One region of the Paenibacillus sp. FSL W8-0919 genome, then DNA from elsewhere that is predicted to be linked to it. Evidence: predicted binding sites of a transcription regulator. Region 1 holds the regulator's gene; each other region holds the start of a gene.
The links. The regulator Rex, encoded in region 1, represses fermentation and respiration genes when NADH is low (regulators of the CRP and FNR family bind a similar motif). The targets are predictions, from matches to a motif close to TTGTGAAATATTTCACAA.
Positions count from the first base shown of each region.

Region 1 (3,172 bases):
ATCTGCCTACGTTATCAAGAAATGCCGACCGTGCTCCATACTCGCTTCCCATTCGAAGCGCTTCGGCTGCCGGAATAGCCGTCGGATCGCCGCTGACGCCCTTGTGGATAAGGGCGGCCAGGCGCATTTCTTCGAACATGTCCAGGTTGTTATTGCTCGCTGGTCCATCGGTTCCTAGGGACACTGTCACACCTGCTTTCAACAGCTCGGGAACACGCGCAACACCGCTGGCCAGCTTCAGGTTGCTGCCGGGGTTATGGGATACCGCGACATCATGCTTAGCCAATATTTCAATCTCTTCGTCCGTCAAATGCACCGCATGCGCAACCAGCGTCGGACGCGAGAACACGCCGAGCTTCTCCAGATGGGCCACCGGACGCTGTCCGTAGTCATTCACATTCTGCTGCACTTCGGCTGCCGTTTCGGACATATGGGTATGAATCGGCAGATTCAAATCATGCGCCGCTTGAACGAATTTCTCAATGAAGTCTGGCGGGCAGGTGTAAGGCGCATGCGGCGAAATCATCGTCGTAATCCGGCCCTCCGCCTGACCGTGCCAGTCCTTTGCAAAGGCAATCGCCTCATCCAGCTTCTGCTTCTGTACTTCCGGAGGACACAGCCCGATGACGCCTCTTGTCAGCACTCCCCGCATTCCGGAGTCTTGGACAACCTTGGCGACCTGATCCATATGGTCATACATGTCAACGAAGGTTGTCGTACCGCCCTTCAGCATCTCGAGCACCGAGAGCGAAGTGCCCCAAAATACATCGTCGGCCGTAAACTTCGCTTCCATCGGCCACATTTTCTCCTGCAGCCAAACTTGCAGGGCCAGATCATCGCCAAAGCCGCGAAGCAGCGACATGGCTGCATGTCCATGCGTGTTGACCAGCCCTGGAAGGAATAACAGATGCGTTCCGTCCATCACCTGGGTTTCTGCATCGACCTGAGGCTCCTCTTCCCCCAAATACGTGATGCGGTCGTCCTCCACAACCATATACCCGCGGAGAACCGGCTGTCCTTCCTGAAGCACGGCAAATGTTCCGTTCTTAACCATCCACTTCGTTGTCATGCTGCGCATCCTCCTTCCCATTGTCCAAATAGTAAGCCAGACTTTGCAGATCCGTCGTAAAATCCGCGGTGTGAATGCGGATATGAGGCGGCGCCTTCAGAATCGTCGGGGCAAAATTCAAAATCGCCTCGATTCCGGCGTTGATCAGCTGATTGGCTACGTTTTGCGCTTCAAAATCCGGTACCGTAATGATCCCGATTCGAATGCCGTATTCCTGGACCGTCTTGTCCAGCTCTTCCATCGGCTGCACCGTCAAGTTATTGATCTTCAGCCCGATTTTCGGAGGATACGAATCGAAAATCGCCACAATCTTCATATTATCTTTCAGAAACGCGTTGTAATTGGATAGCGCATGTCCGAGATTGCCCGCACCCACCAGCGCAACGTTGATCTTCTGGTCCAGCTTCAAGATTTGGCGGATTTTCTCAATGAGATAGGAGACATCATACCCGATGCCCTTCCGGCCGAAATCCCCGAAATAGGCCAAATCCTTGCGGATTTGGGCCGGGTTCAGGTCGAGCTTCTGCCCAAGCTCCTGTGAGGAGACGGTGGACACCTCCCGCTTATGAAGCTCATTCAAATAGCGCAAATAGACTGGCAATCTGCGGACTACGGCCTCTGAAATTTTATCCGATTTCATGCATGCTCCCCCTATTAATAGGATGATAGTTCATCGCTTCCAATATAAAGCCTTGCTCCCCTTTAGGTTCACTCTTTTTCATTCTCCCTTTCCTCGAGCCACTGCGCAATACGGGGGACGATCCCCTCGGTCGGCATATGCTCCATTTTCGGTCCGGGCAGGGAATACAAGAAGTATTTTCCATAATACGATTCGATTACCCGGGTATCGTAGACGATCACGATTCCCTTATCGTGGGCGGTCCGAACAAGCCGCCCGAAGCCCTGCTTGAAGCGGATGACCGCTTGCGGCACCGACAGCTTCATGAACGGGTTCTTCTTCTGCTGCTGCAGCAGCTCGCTCTTCGCCTCGACCAGCGGATGGTTGGGCGGCTGGAACGGCAGCCGGACAATCGCCAGGCAGGTCAGCGCTTCTCCGGGAATGTCAACACCCTCCCAGAAGGAGCTGGTCCCGAGCAGAACCGACGCGCTGCTATCCTGGAACCGGCGTATCAGCTTCGTACGGCTCGTACCATCCATTCCCTGACCAAGCACCGTAATATCGCTGGCAGCCAGCGCTTCCTTCAGCGGCTCGTGCACCTGACGAAGCATCCGGTACGACGTAAACAGGACGAGCATACGACCTTGGGTCGCTATTGCCGCTTCAGAGAGCGACTTCACAAGCGTATCCACAAATACCGCATCCCCCACGGAGCCCTTCACGCTTGGAAAATCCCGCGGAATGACAAGAAGCGCCTGCTCCCTGTAATTGAACGGGGACGGCAGCTGAACCGTGTTCAGATTCCCTGCGTCCGCCGCCTCCTGGAGCCCTAGATTATCGATCATGAATTGAAACGATTTATCGACCGACAGCGTCGCCGATGTCAGAATCACGCTCCGCTTCTTGTCAAAAAACAATTCCTTCAAATGCTTGCTCACATCAACGGGCACGGCGTAGAGCTGCAGCGACTTGCTGCGGAAATTGCCGTTGGCCTCCATCCAGTATACGGTTCCTTCGTCATTCAGAGCCATGAAGGACCGCAAATCCTCGCGATGCGCAGCCAGATCCTTAAACAAGCCCGACAGGTCAGTCAGCAGGCTGTCCGCACTGTAATCGTCAAGCTCTTCCTTCATCTCGGCGATCAGCTTGTCTCCCTTGCGAACGACGTCTCCCAGCGTCACGTGAATCTGCTGTTCCAGCTCGGCGAGCGCTCCCCAATCCTTCGGCTTCTTCGCAGGCGAGAGCCGCAGCGTATATTGCCCTGCATCTCCAGGAGAAGCATCGCCGCGTTCCGGAAGCAGCCCGAACAGCTGGTCGCTGAGTCGGTCCCAAGTTTCTTTCACCGTGATCAGATCAGGATAGATCCGGTCGATGACCGCCGACCATTCCCCGGATTTCTCATGGGGAGAAGCCTGGAGCAGCTGCCGCAGCGCAGGGAGCTGCCCGCTTCGGCTGTCCTTGTATAGACGCGTCAATGTATGAAC
Region 1 is NZ_JBBOPV010000001.1:5,461,915-5,465,086, forward strand. It holds gene NST44_RS24690 (amidohydrolase) at 1-1,069, opposite strand, end outside; gene NST44_RS24695 (redox-sensing transcriptional repressor Rex) at 1,047-1,709, opposite strand; gene dinG (ATP-dependent DNA helicase DinG) at 1,778-3,172, opposite strand, start outside.

Region 2 (3,172 bases), 160 kb from region 1:
CTTCCAACGTAACGGCCGTTAATCTGATCAACGTGAAAAGGGTGAACCGCAGAACCGTGAATATGCAGTGGTTTAAAGTCCCGGATAAAATATACTTCGAAAAAGGCTCCACCCAGTATCTTGCCAAAATGCCGGGCATATCGCGCATTGCCATTATCACCGACCCGATGATGGTGAAGCTCGGGTACGTGGAGCGGGTTGAGCATTACTTGCGGCAGCGAAGAGCGCCCGTAGCGATCGAGGTGTTCTCGGAGGTCGAACCGGATCCTTCAACGACTACGGTTGAACGGGGAACCGAAATGCTGAACAGGTTCCAGCCGGACTGCATCATTGCTCTCGGCGGCGGTTCGCCGATGGATGCGGCGAAAGCGATGTGGCTGTTCTATGAGCACCCGGATGCCGATTTCAAAGATCTGAAGCAGAAATTTATGGATATCCGCAAACGGGTGTATAAGTATCCGAAGCTTGGCCAGAAAGCGAAGTTCGTTGCCATTCCCACCACATCGGGCACAGGCTCGGAGGTCACGAGCTTCGCCGTAATCACGGATAAAGTTTCCGGGCACACCAAATACCCGCTAGCCGATTACGAGCTGACGCCGGATGTGGCGATCATTGATCCGGAATTTGTCTACACGCTGCCGAAGACCGCCGTCGCCGACACCGGCATGGACGTGCTGACGCATGCCATCGAAGCCTATGTCTCGATCATGGCGAACGATTATACGGATGGGCTTGCCATCAAGGCCATTCAGCTCGTATTCCAGTATCTGGAGCAATCGGCGCTTACCGGCGACAAGCTGGCCCGGGAAAAAATGCATAATGCCTCGACGCTGGCCGGCATGGCCTTCGCCAATGCGTTCCTGGGCATCAACCACAGCCTTGCGCATAAATGGGGCGGTCAGTACCATACCGCACATGGCCGGACGAATGCGATCCTTATGCCGCACGTCATCCGCTACAATGCGAAGAAGCCGACAAAATTCGCCGCTTGGCCGAAATATACCCATTTTGTGGCTGATCAGCGGTATGCCGAGATCGCTCGGATTCTCGGTCTGCCGGCTAGGACGACGGAGGAGGGCGTCAATAGTCTGATCCTTGCGATTCGGGAATTGAATGCCAAGCTCGGCATCGAAGAATCGTTCCAGCAGCTTGGCATTGATCCACAGGATTTCGAGAATCGCGTCGACGAGCTAGCCGACCGTGCGTTTGAGGACCAGTGTACGACGAGCAATCCGAAGCTGCCGCTCGTGTCGGAGCTTGCGGATGTATATCGCAACGCGTTCTATGGACGGTTTTAACCATACGAGACGAAGGGTAAGTAAACCCTAGAGGGATGGATGCAGCCTTCTGCCGGCCACGTCAGCCGATAGCAGAAGGCTGCATATTTGTTTCCAACCCCGGCCTGCAAATTCGGGTGATAAAAGTCACGAAAAGCTGCATCCTTGTGACTTATATCACAGATGTAAAGATCCACCAGGGTTACAATAAGGGTGTACAAAATAAGCGAGATGAATCTCGGATCTTTACAAATGCAGCTTGCGGGCAAAAGACGGAACCGGCGCGCCTCAATTAGTGAAATAAATCACATTTAAGGGTTTGAATCTGAAAGCCAGAGACTTCCCGCGGTGCGGAGGGTTCCCGCCGTATTGCCGCAGGCCGCAGCTTAAAACTAGGAGGGATTCGAAATGTCGGTGATGGAGCAGTATGCAGGCTGGAGAGGTTTTAAGTCAGGGAAATGGAATAGGAGAGTCGACGTCAACGATTTTATTGCCAGAAACATAACGCCTTATGAGGGGAACGAGGAGTTTCTTGCCGGGCCGACGGATAACACAAAGGCTCTCTGGGACATCGTATCCGATTTAACCCGCAGGGAACGTGAGGCCGGAGGGGTGCTGGACGTTGATGTGAATACGCCGTCGACGATCACCTCCCATCAGCCGGGATATTTGGACAAAGAGAAGGAGAAGATCGTCGGACTTCAGACCGATGAGCCGTTCAAGCGCTCGATTCAGCCGTTCGGCGGCATCCGGATGATGATTGACGCATGTAATGCGTACGGCTTTGAAATGCCGCAGGGCATCGTGGATATGTTTACCCATATCCGCAAAACCCATAACCAGGGTGTGTTCGATGCATACACTTCCGAAATGCGGGCAGCGCGCAAAGCCGGAATCATCACCGGCCTTCCGGATGCTTACGGACGCGGACGCATTATTGGGGACTACCGCCGAGTGGCCTTGTACGGAGTCGACGCGCTTGTGCAGGATAAGCTTAGGGAGCTGGCCGAGCTTGAAGTGGACGCGATGGATGAGCCGGTTATCCGTCTGCGCGAAGAGCTGTCGGAGCAGATCCGGGCGCTGAAAGAGCTGAAGGAAATGGCGGCCATGCACGGTTATGACATCTCCAAACCGGCCAATACGGCGAAGGAAGCGTTCCAGTGGCTGTATTTCGGCTATCTGGCGGCGATCAAGGAACAGAACGGGGCCGCGATGTCGCTTGGCAGGGTATCTTCCTTCCTTGATATTTACATCGAGCGCGATCTCGCCGAGGGCAAGCTGACGGAAGAGACGGCTCAGGAGCTGGTGGACCATTTTGTCATGAAGCTGCGTATCGTAAAATTCCTGCGTACGCCGGACTACAACGAACTGTTCAGCGGAGATCCGACTTGGGTGACGGAATCGATCGGCGGCATGTCCGTAAACGGCGTTACCCGCGTGACGAAGAACAGCTTCCGCTTCCTGCATACCCTGTATAATCTGGGACCTGCTCCGGAACCGAACCTGACTGTCCTATGGTCCGAGAAGCTGCCGGAAGCCTTCAAGAAATATTGCGCCAAGGTTTCGATCGAAACCAGCTCGATCCAATACGAGAACGATGATCTGATGCGCCCGATTTACGGGGATGACTACGGGATCGCCTGCTGCGTTTCGGCGATGCGAATCGGCAAGCAAATGCAATTCTTCGGCGCAAGGGCGAACTTGGCCAAAGCGCTGCTATATGCCATTAACGGCGGCAAGGACGAGAAGAGCGGCGCCCAGGTCGGCCCGGAATATCCGGCGATCACGGCCGAGGTTCTCAGCTACGACGAGGTCATGAAGCGGTTCAAGCCGATGATGGAATGGCTGGCGAAGCTTTATATGAATACGCTGAACGTCATCCACTATATGCATGA
Region 2 is NZ_JBBOPV010000001.1:5,626,844-5,630,015, reverse strand. It holds gene adhE (bifunctional acetaldehyde-CoA/alcohol dehydrogenase) at 1-1,298, shown strand, start outside; gene pflB (formate C-acetyltransferase) at 1,686-3,172, shown strand, end outside.
Region 2: the regulator Rex is predicted to act here: its motif matches at 1,571-1,588, upstream of pflB (formate C-acetyltransferase).

Region 3 (3,172 bases), 320 kb from region 1:
TAAGGACAAGGGACGAAGGCGTCGTACCGTTCGCGGCAAGCTATCATACGATCGACGAAGAACAGGGCATCCGCGTACTGATGCTGCTTGATCTTACCAAACAGCAGAAGACGCAGGAAATGCTGCAGCGTAACCATATGCTGAAATACGTGATCAAAGCCCAAGAGGATGAACGCAAGCGGATTTCCCGCGAGCTGCATGACAGCGTCGCGCAGGAGCTCCTCAGCTCCCTGGTGGATTTGCGCGTGCTGAAATACATGAACGTAAGCGATGATGTGCTCAATAAAATCCAGCAGACGGAGCAGTCCTTGACGCGGCTGCTGGACGATATTCGGCATTTATCGGTAGAGCTTCGTCCCGCATCGCTGGACGATCTGGGCCTCGAAGCTGCGTTCAGATCGCACTTTAAATGGATGGAGAAGAATTATGGCCTGCTTGTGCATTTTTCCGCCGAGCTTGCGGCAGCCCGGTACAGCAACGAAATCGAGACCGTCGTTTACCGGGTATGCCAGGAGGCCGTGCTTAATGCGCTAAAGTATTCCGGGCTGGATGAGGTTCATGTGCGGCTGTGGGAGGAGAATGGGGTGCTTCAGCTGACCGTCCGGGATGAGGGCGTCGGCTTTAATATGTTTATTAACGAGGCGCAAGGGACCGGGCTCGGATTGTACGGCATGAGGGAGCGCGCGGAGCTGGTTGGCGGGCAGTTTACGCTGACTTCGTCGGCAGGCGCAGGCACAACGGTGCAGCTCAGTGTACCACTGTCTCAAGATGTAATGCAGGAGGGGGACCGTACATGAAGATTGTCATTGCCGACGACCATGCCGTCGTTCGCAGCGGGTTCTCGATGATTATCAACTATCAGGAGGACATGGAGGTTGTAGCTACGGCAGCGGACGGGCTGGAAGCATACGCGATGGTAGCCAAACACAGGCCCGATGTGCTGCTGATGGACCTGAGCATGCCGCCTGGCGAGAGCGGACTTATCGCTACCGGCAAAATCAGTGCCGATTATCCAGGCACCAAGATTATCGTTCTGACCATGTACGACGATGAGGATTATCTGTTTCATGTGTTGAAGAACGGCGCGTCCGGATATGTTCTCAAGAACGCGCCGGATGATGAGCTGATCTCCGCCATACGGATGGTCTACGCCGGAGGCACGTACATTCATCCGCAGATGGCCACTTCACTGGTGCGGGAATTTATCAAGAAGGACAGCGAAAGTCCCGAGCAGGATCCGCTTAGCAGTCTTTCGCAGCGGGAGCTTGAGATTTTGCCTTTGATTGCCAAGGGTTACGGGAATAAAGAGATCGCGGAGATGCTGTATGTATCCGTGAAGACGGTAGAGGCACACAAAGCGAAAATTATGGAAAAGCTCAATTTAAAGAGCCGGCCCCAGCTGGTTGAATATGCGCTCAAGAAGAAGCTGCTGGATTTCTGATACTGCTACGGACATTAGCCGTCGAAGGAAAACCATCTGCCTATGAATAGGGAAGTTCCTTGTCAAGGATCAGGGAACTTCCCTATTATCTTTGTGAATACATGCACTTACAATGGAATTGGGGATCCATGATACGAAAGCCATTCATTTTTCGAGAGAAAAGGTGATGGGGATGATCAAAAAAATGCAGCTGCCGCTGCAAACGATGAATCTGGTGCTCGGTTTTATGGTATGGGTGATCATATCCGCGCTGCTGCCGTTTATCCGCGAGGATATTCCGGTTCCTGCTGACCGCGTTGCCATCCTGACGGCCATTCCGGTGGTGCTGGGCTCCGTGCTGCGCATTCCGCTCGGCTATTATGCCAATATCGTCGGGGCAAGAGTTGTATTCATCGTCAGCTTTATCGCGCTTTTATTTCCGGTATATCTTATCAGCTCGGCTTCCACGTTTACCCATCTTGTGGTCGGAGGACTGTTCCTCGGCATCGGCGGCGCCGTATTCTCCGTCGGCGTCACCTCGCTTCCCAAATATTATGCCAAAGAAAAGCTTGGGCTGGTGAACGGCATTTACGGCATGGGGAACCTGGGCACCGCCGTAACGACTTTTGCCGCACCGGTGATTGCCACGCAGATCGGCTGGTCGAGAACGGTGCAGCTGTATCTGGTTCTGCTGCTAATCTTTGCGGGGTTGAACGTGTTCTTGGGAGACCGCAAGGAAGTCATGGTTCGGACGCCGATCATGGAACAGATTCGGAGTGTGTACAAGAACGACAAGCTGTGGTATTTCTCGCTCTTTTATTTTATTACCTTCGGTTCATTTGTCGCATTTACCGTCTACCTGCCGAACTTCTTGGTCACGCATTTCGAGCTTGCCAAGGTGGATGCGGGACTCCGCACTGCAGGATTCATTTTGCTTGCAACATTGATGCGGCCGATCGGCGGCTTTCTTGCCGACAAATTCAAACCGCTGTTCCTGCTGATGGGCGTGTTTATCGGACTTACGGGCGCTGCGATCCTGTTGGCATTCTCCCCGTCGATCGGTTTATATACCGTCGGTTGTCTAACGATTGCGGTTGGTGCCGGGCTGGGAAACGGAATCATCTTCAAGCTCGTTCCGCTGTATTTCAACAAGCAGGCCGGGATCGTGAACGGCATCGTGTCCATGATGGGCGGTCTCGGCGGTTTCTTTCCGCCGCTGATGCTGTCGTTCATCCATTCGGTTACGGGTCAGTATGCGATCGGATTCATGGCCTTATCTCAAGTAGCCCTCGCCAGCTTTATCATCGTCGTCTGGATGTACTTTCAGGACAAACTTTCGGTCTCCTCGAAGGTGTTTAACTCGACAGGCCAAGGCATTCTCGTCACGGATCCGAATGGAAGAATCCATGCGGTCAATCCGGCATTCACTGCGCTGACCGGGTATACCGAGGAAGAGGTGGTCGGGAGAAATCCGAGCATCCTGAAATCGGGACGTCAATCTAAGGACTTCTATACCGAGATGTGGACGGAAATTGCAGAACGGGGCAGCTGGCAGGGTGAAATTTGGAACCGCAGAAAGAACGGGGAAGAGTATCTTGAACTGCTTACGATCAATGCCGTAAAGGACGAAACGGGAGATATTATTCATTATGTAGGCACATTCAGCGACATTACGGAACAAGCGGCAGCGGGCCTAGCAACGGCACGGACAACGTAGGGGCAGGAGCGTCATCGCTGCGGCAGTGATTCCTT
Region 3 is NZ_JBBOPV010000001.1:5,140,408-5,143,579, reverse strand. It holds gene NST44_RS23220 (sensor histidine kinase) at 1-797, shown strand, start outside; gene NST44_RS23215 (response regulator transcription factor) at 794-1,441, shown strand; gene NST44_RS23210 (nitrate/nitrite transporter) at 1,614-3,137, shown strand.
Region 3: the regulator Rex is predicted to act here: its motif matches at 1,533-1,550, upstream of NST44_RS23210 (nitrate/nitrite transporter).

Region 4 (3,172 bases), 260 kb from region 1:
CGCATTCAATTTGGGGAACGCAACGTCGCGCGCGCCGATCTGCAGCGGCACGACAACGTTCATGAGACCGAAAATAAACGGCATCGCCATAAACAGAATCATGATGACGCCATGGGTTGTAAATACCTCGTTATAGTGCTGTCCGTCAAGAAACTTCATATCCGGCGCAGCGGTCTGCGCGCGCATCATGATTGCGTCCACGCCGCCGCGGAACAGCATGATCAGTGCACAGATGATGTACATGACACCGATTTTCTTGTGATCCACGGTGGTCAGCCATTCCCGCCAAAGATATCCCCATTTCTTGTAATAGGTCAATCCGAAGAGGATTGCGAGCGAGACGAGAACAATGCTCACCATGGCACCGTAAATTAACGGTTCACCGGTAACGAAAAATTCGTCCCATTTCATAAAGGCCTAGCTCCTTTCTAGATGTATGAAGTCGATCAGACGCTTCGCATCAAAAGCTTCCAAATTAATGTCCATCATGTTGATGTGTTGAACTTTCTTCAGCCGGGGAAGTTGGCAGCGGCTCATCCGGATTGACGTTGCTCTCCCTGTCGAACTCCGTTTCTTCCGTTGTGGCAGGGTCCGGATGCAGCTCTTTATGTCCCTGGTGCTCTTCATTGCCGTTACTGTCGCCGCCATGATGATGACCTTCAGGCGGAGGACTGAACTCCAAGTGGTTGGTCGAGAAAGTCATTCTTCCGACATGCTCGGTTTTCAGAAGCTTGTTGAATTCGTCCTGTGTCAGCTCAGGAGCCGTATCCTTCACGTCCTTGACCCATTCTTCGTAATCGGCAGGCGACATCGCCAGCGCCTCGAATTCCATGTGGGCGAAGCCTTCGCCGCTGAAGTTTGCGTTCCGGCCCAGCATGGAGCCCGGCTCGTCGGCAACCATGTTCAGCTTAGTGACCATGTCGCTCATCGCGTATTTCTGGCCGTGCAGCTGCGGGATCCAGAAGCTTGTAATCGGGCCGAACGAGTAGAGTCTGAACTCGATCGGTCGGTTGGTCGGGATGTTAACGTAATTGACGGTTTCGATCCCTTCTTCCGGATAGCTGAAGTGCCATTTCCAGTTGGATGAGGAAGCATAAATGACGAGAGGCTTCTGATTCTCGTAGCCTTCTGGCACTTTTTCAACAGCCACCGTTGTCTTAACCGTGACGACAGACAGGATCGCGACGATCACAATCGGGATGGCCGTCCACAGGATTTCCAGCCATTTGTTCCCTTCCTCGTGAGGAGGCTCATATCCCTCGTTGGATTTTCTCGCCCGGTATTTGGTGAGCATGAAGATGTAAAGCACATAAACTACAACCAAAATTCCGATCATCATCAGAATGGAGAATATGATTGTATCGGATAGGGTTCTGGCAGCCGGTCCTTTCGGATTTAATACCGTAAGCGAGCTGCATCCCGATAAGAGCAAGGTAAAAATTACAAACATTGCAAATAACGGCCCTCTTTTGTTCATGATGTACCCCTTTCCTTGAAACGGCTTCGTTCGATTCAATGTTCTTGTCACCTATATACTAGGAAGTTCTGCAATGCTTTGCAAAAGACATAAACAGGTTTTGCTAACATAAAAATCCAGATATTTGTCAATGTGTTTAACGTTATGTGTGCAAATTGTTACAAAACGAGGGGGCTATGAGAGAAATCATTGTAATGGCGCGGTTTTTCGGCAGTTCATACTTTGTTCAAAACTTCACGAGAGTTACCAGTTTCGTCACAAATCCGGGCGTGTTTTTGCTTGATTTAGAGGAAGGATACAACCTAGAGAGCCCTTTATTTATAAGGCCTCAAGCTGGTATGTTGTTAATTTCACAAATGATGAACAGCCGAAGATCATTTCCAATTTGATTGTTAACCGAGCCTAGGGCGTATGATATGATGATGCTGAACTAACAATTGGTAAAATAATGAATGGACTGATCGGTTTCGGCTGCACGGTACCATCGTAGAAAGCGGGGGAAGGCTTTGCGCTCATTTTGGATATGGCTGCTCCTTCTGATCGCCAGCTGGTTGCTTGCGTTATGGCATCTTAGTCTTGGGGATCTCGATGTACTTTCATGGCGGATCGGGAGCAGTGCCGTATTTCTGGCCGCATTTTTTATCGCACCGCTGTTCCGGAACCGTCCTGCCATGTTATTTGTCACATTATTGACGGCCTCTGTCTTTGCTGTCGTTTCGTTATGGCCAGCCAGTGAAGGAAGCCCCAATATATATAGTCTGCTGGTATTCTCCATACTTGCTGGCAAGGCTGCATACAGGGTCTCCCCGGCCCAATCCATCGGAATCGGCATAGTGCTGTTGATCGGCGCGATGTTACCGAAACTGATGGGGTATCCTGGATTACCGCTGCCGTTTCTCCTGTTGTACGCGATACTGCTTGCCCTCGGCCTGGGGATCTTTCGGATGCAAAGGGCAAGATACGAGGAAACACTGGCACGTAATGAAGCCCTGCTAAGCGAGTACCGGAATATGAAACGCCGTCTCGTCACGGATGAGCAGCTGGCGAGACGGGAGGAGAGGGCGCAGGTAGGCAGGGATATCCATGATTCCGTCGGACATAAGTTGACCGCCCTCCTCATGCAGCTTGAGATGCAGCGGCTCCAAGCAGATCATGATACCGCAAACGTGCTGCAAGGGCTGAAAGTGCTGGCAAAAGAAAGTCTCGAGGAGACGAGAAACGCGGTAAAGTCGCTGAAGCAGCAAGAAACCGGGGGCCTTGCAGGGATTATGGGCCTGCTTCGCCGGCTGGAGGCCGAGCGCTTCATGCGGGTTCATCTTACCGCCAGGCACGGTGCACTTACCACCCCGCTTAGCAATTCGCAATCGATTGCAGTGTACCGGGCGGTTCAAGAAGCGATGACCAATGCCATGAAGCATGGCAGCACCCGGGAAGTATCCATCCTGTTTGAAGCGCCGGGCGGCGGAATGTTCAGGTTCGAGGTTTCGAATCCGTACCAAGGCTTCCGGTCGTCGTTCCGCGAGGGATACGGCCTTCAATCGATGCGGGAGCGTTTGGAGAGTGAGGGCGGCTCGCTTGAGGTTGTGCATTACGACAACGTGTTCGTTGTAAGAGGAGAGTTGTTATTGAACCGGGAGACCAAGGAGGGAGTCAACTGATACGGATTTTGTTGGCGGAAGATCAGGCCATGGTTCG
Region 4 is NZ_JBBOPV010000001.1:5,200,647-5,203,818, reverse strand. It holds gene qoxB (cytochrome aa3 quinol oxidase subunit I) at 1-411, opposite strand, end outside; gene qoxA (cytochrome aa3 quinol oxidase subunit II) at 476-1,477, opposite strand; gene NST44_RS23480 (sensor histidine kinase) at 1,984-3,135, shown strand; gene NST44_RS23475 (response regulator) at 3,132-3,172, shown strand, end outside.
Region 4: the regulator Rex is predicted to act here: its motif matches at 1,700-1,717, upstream of qoxA (cytochrome aa3 quinol oxidase subunit II).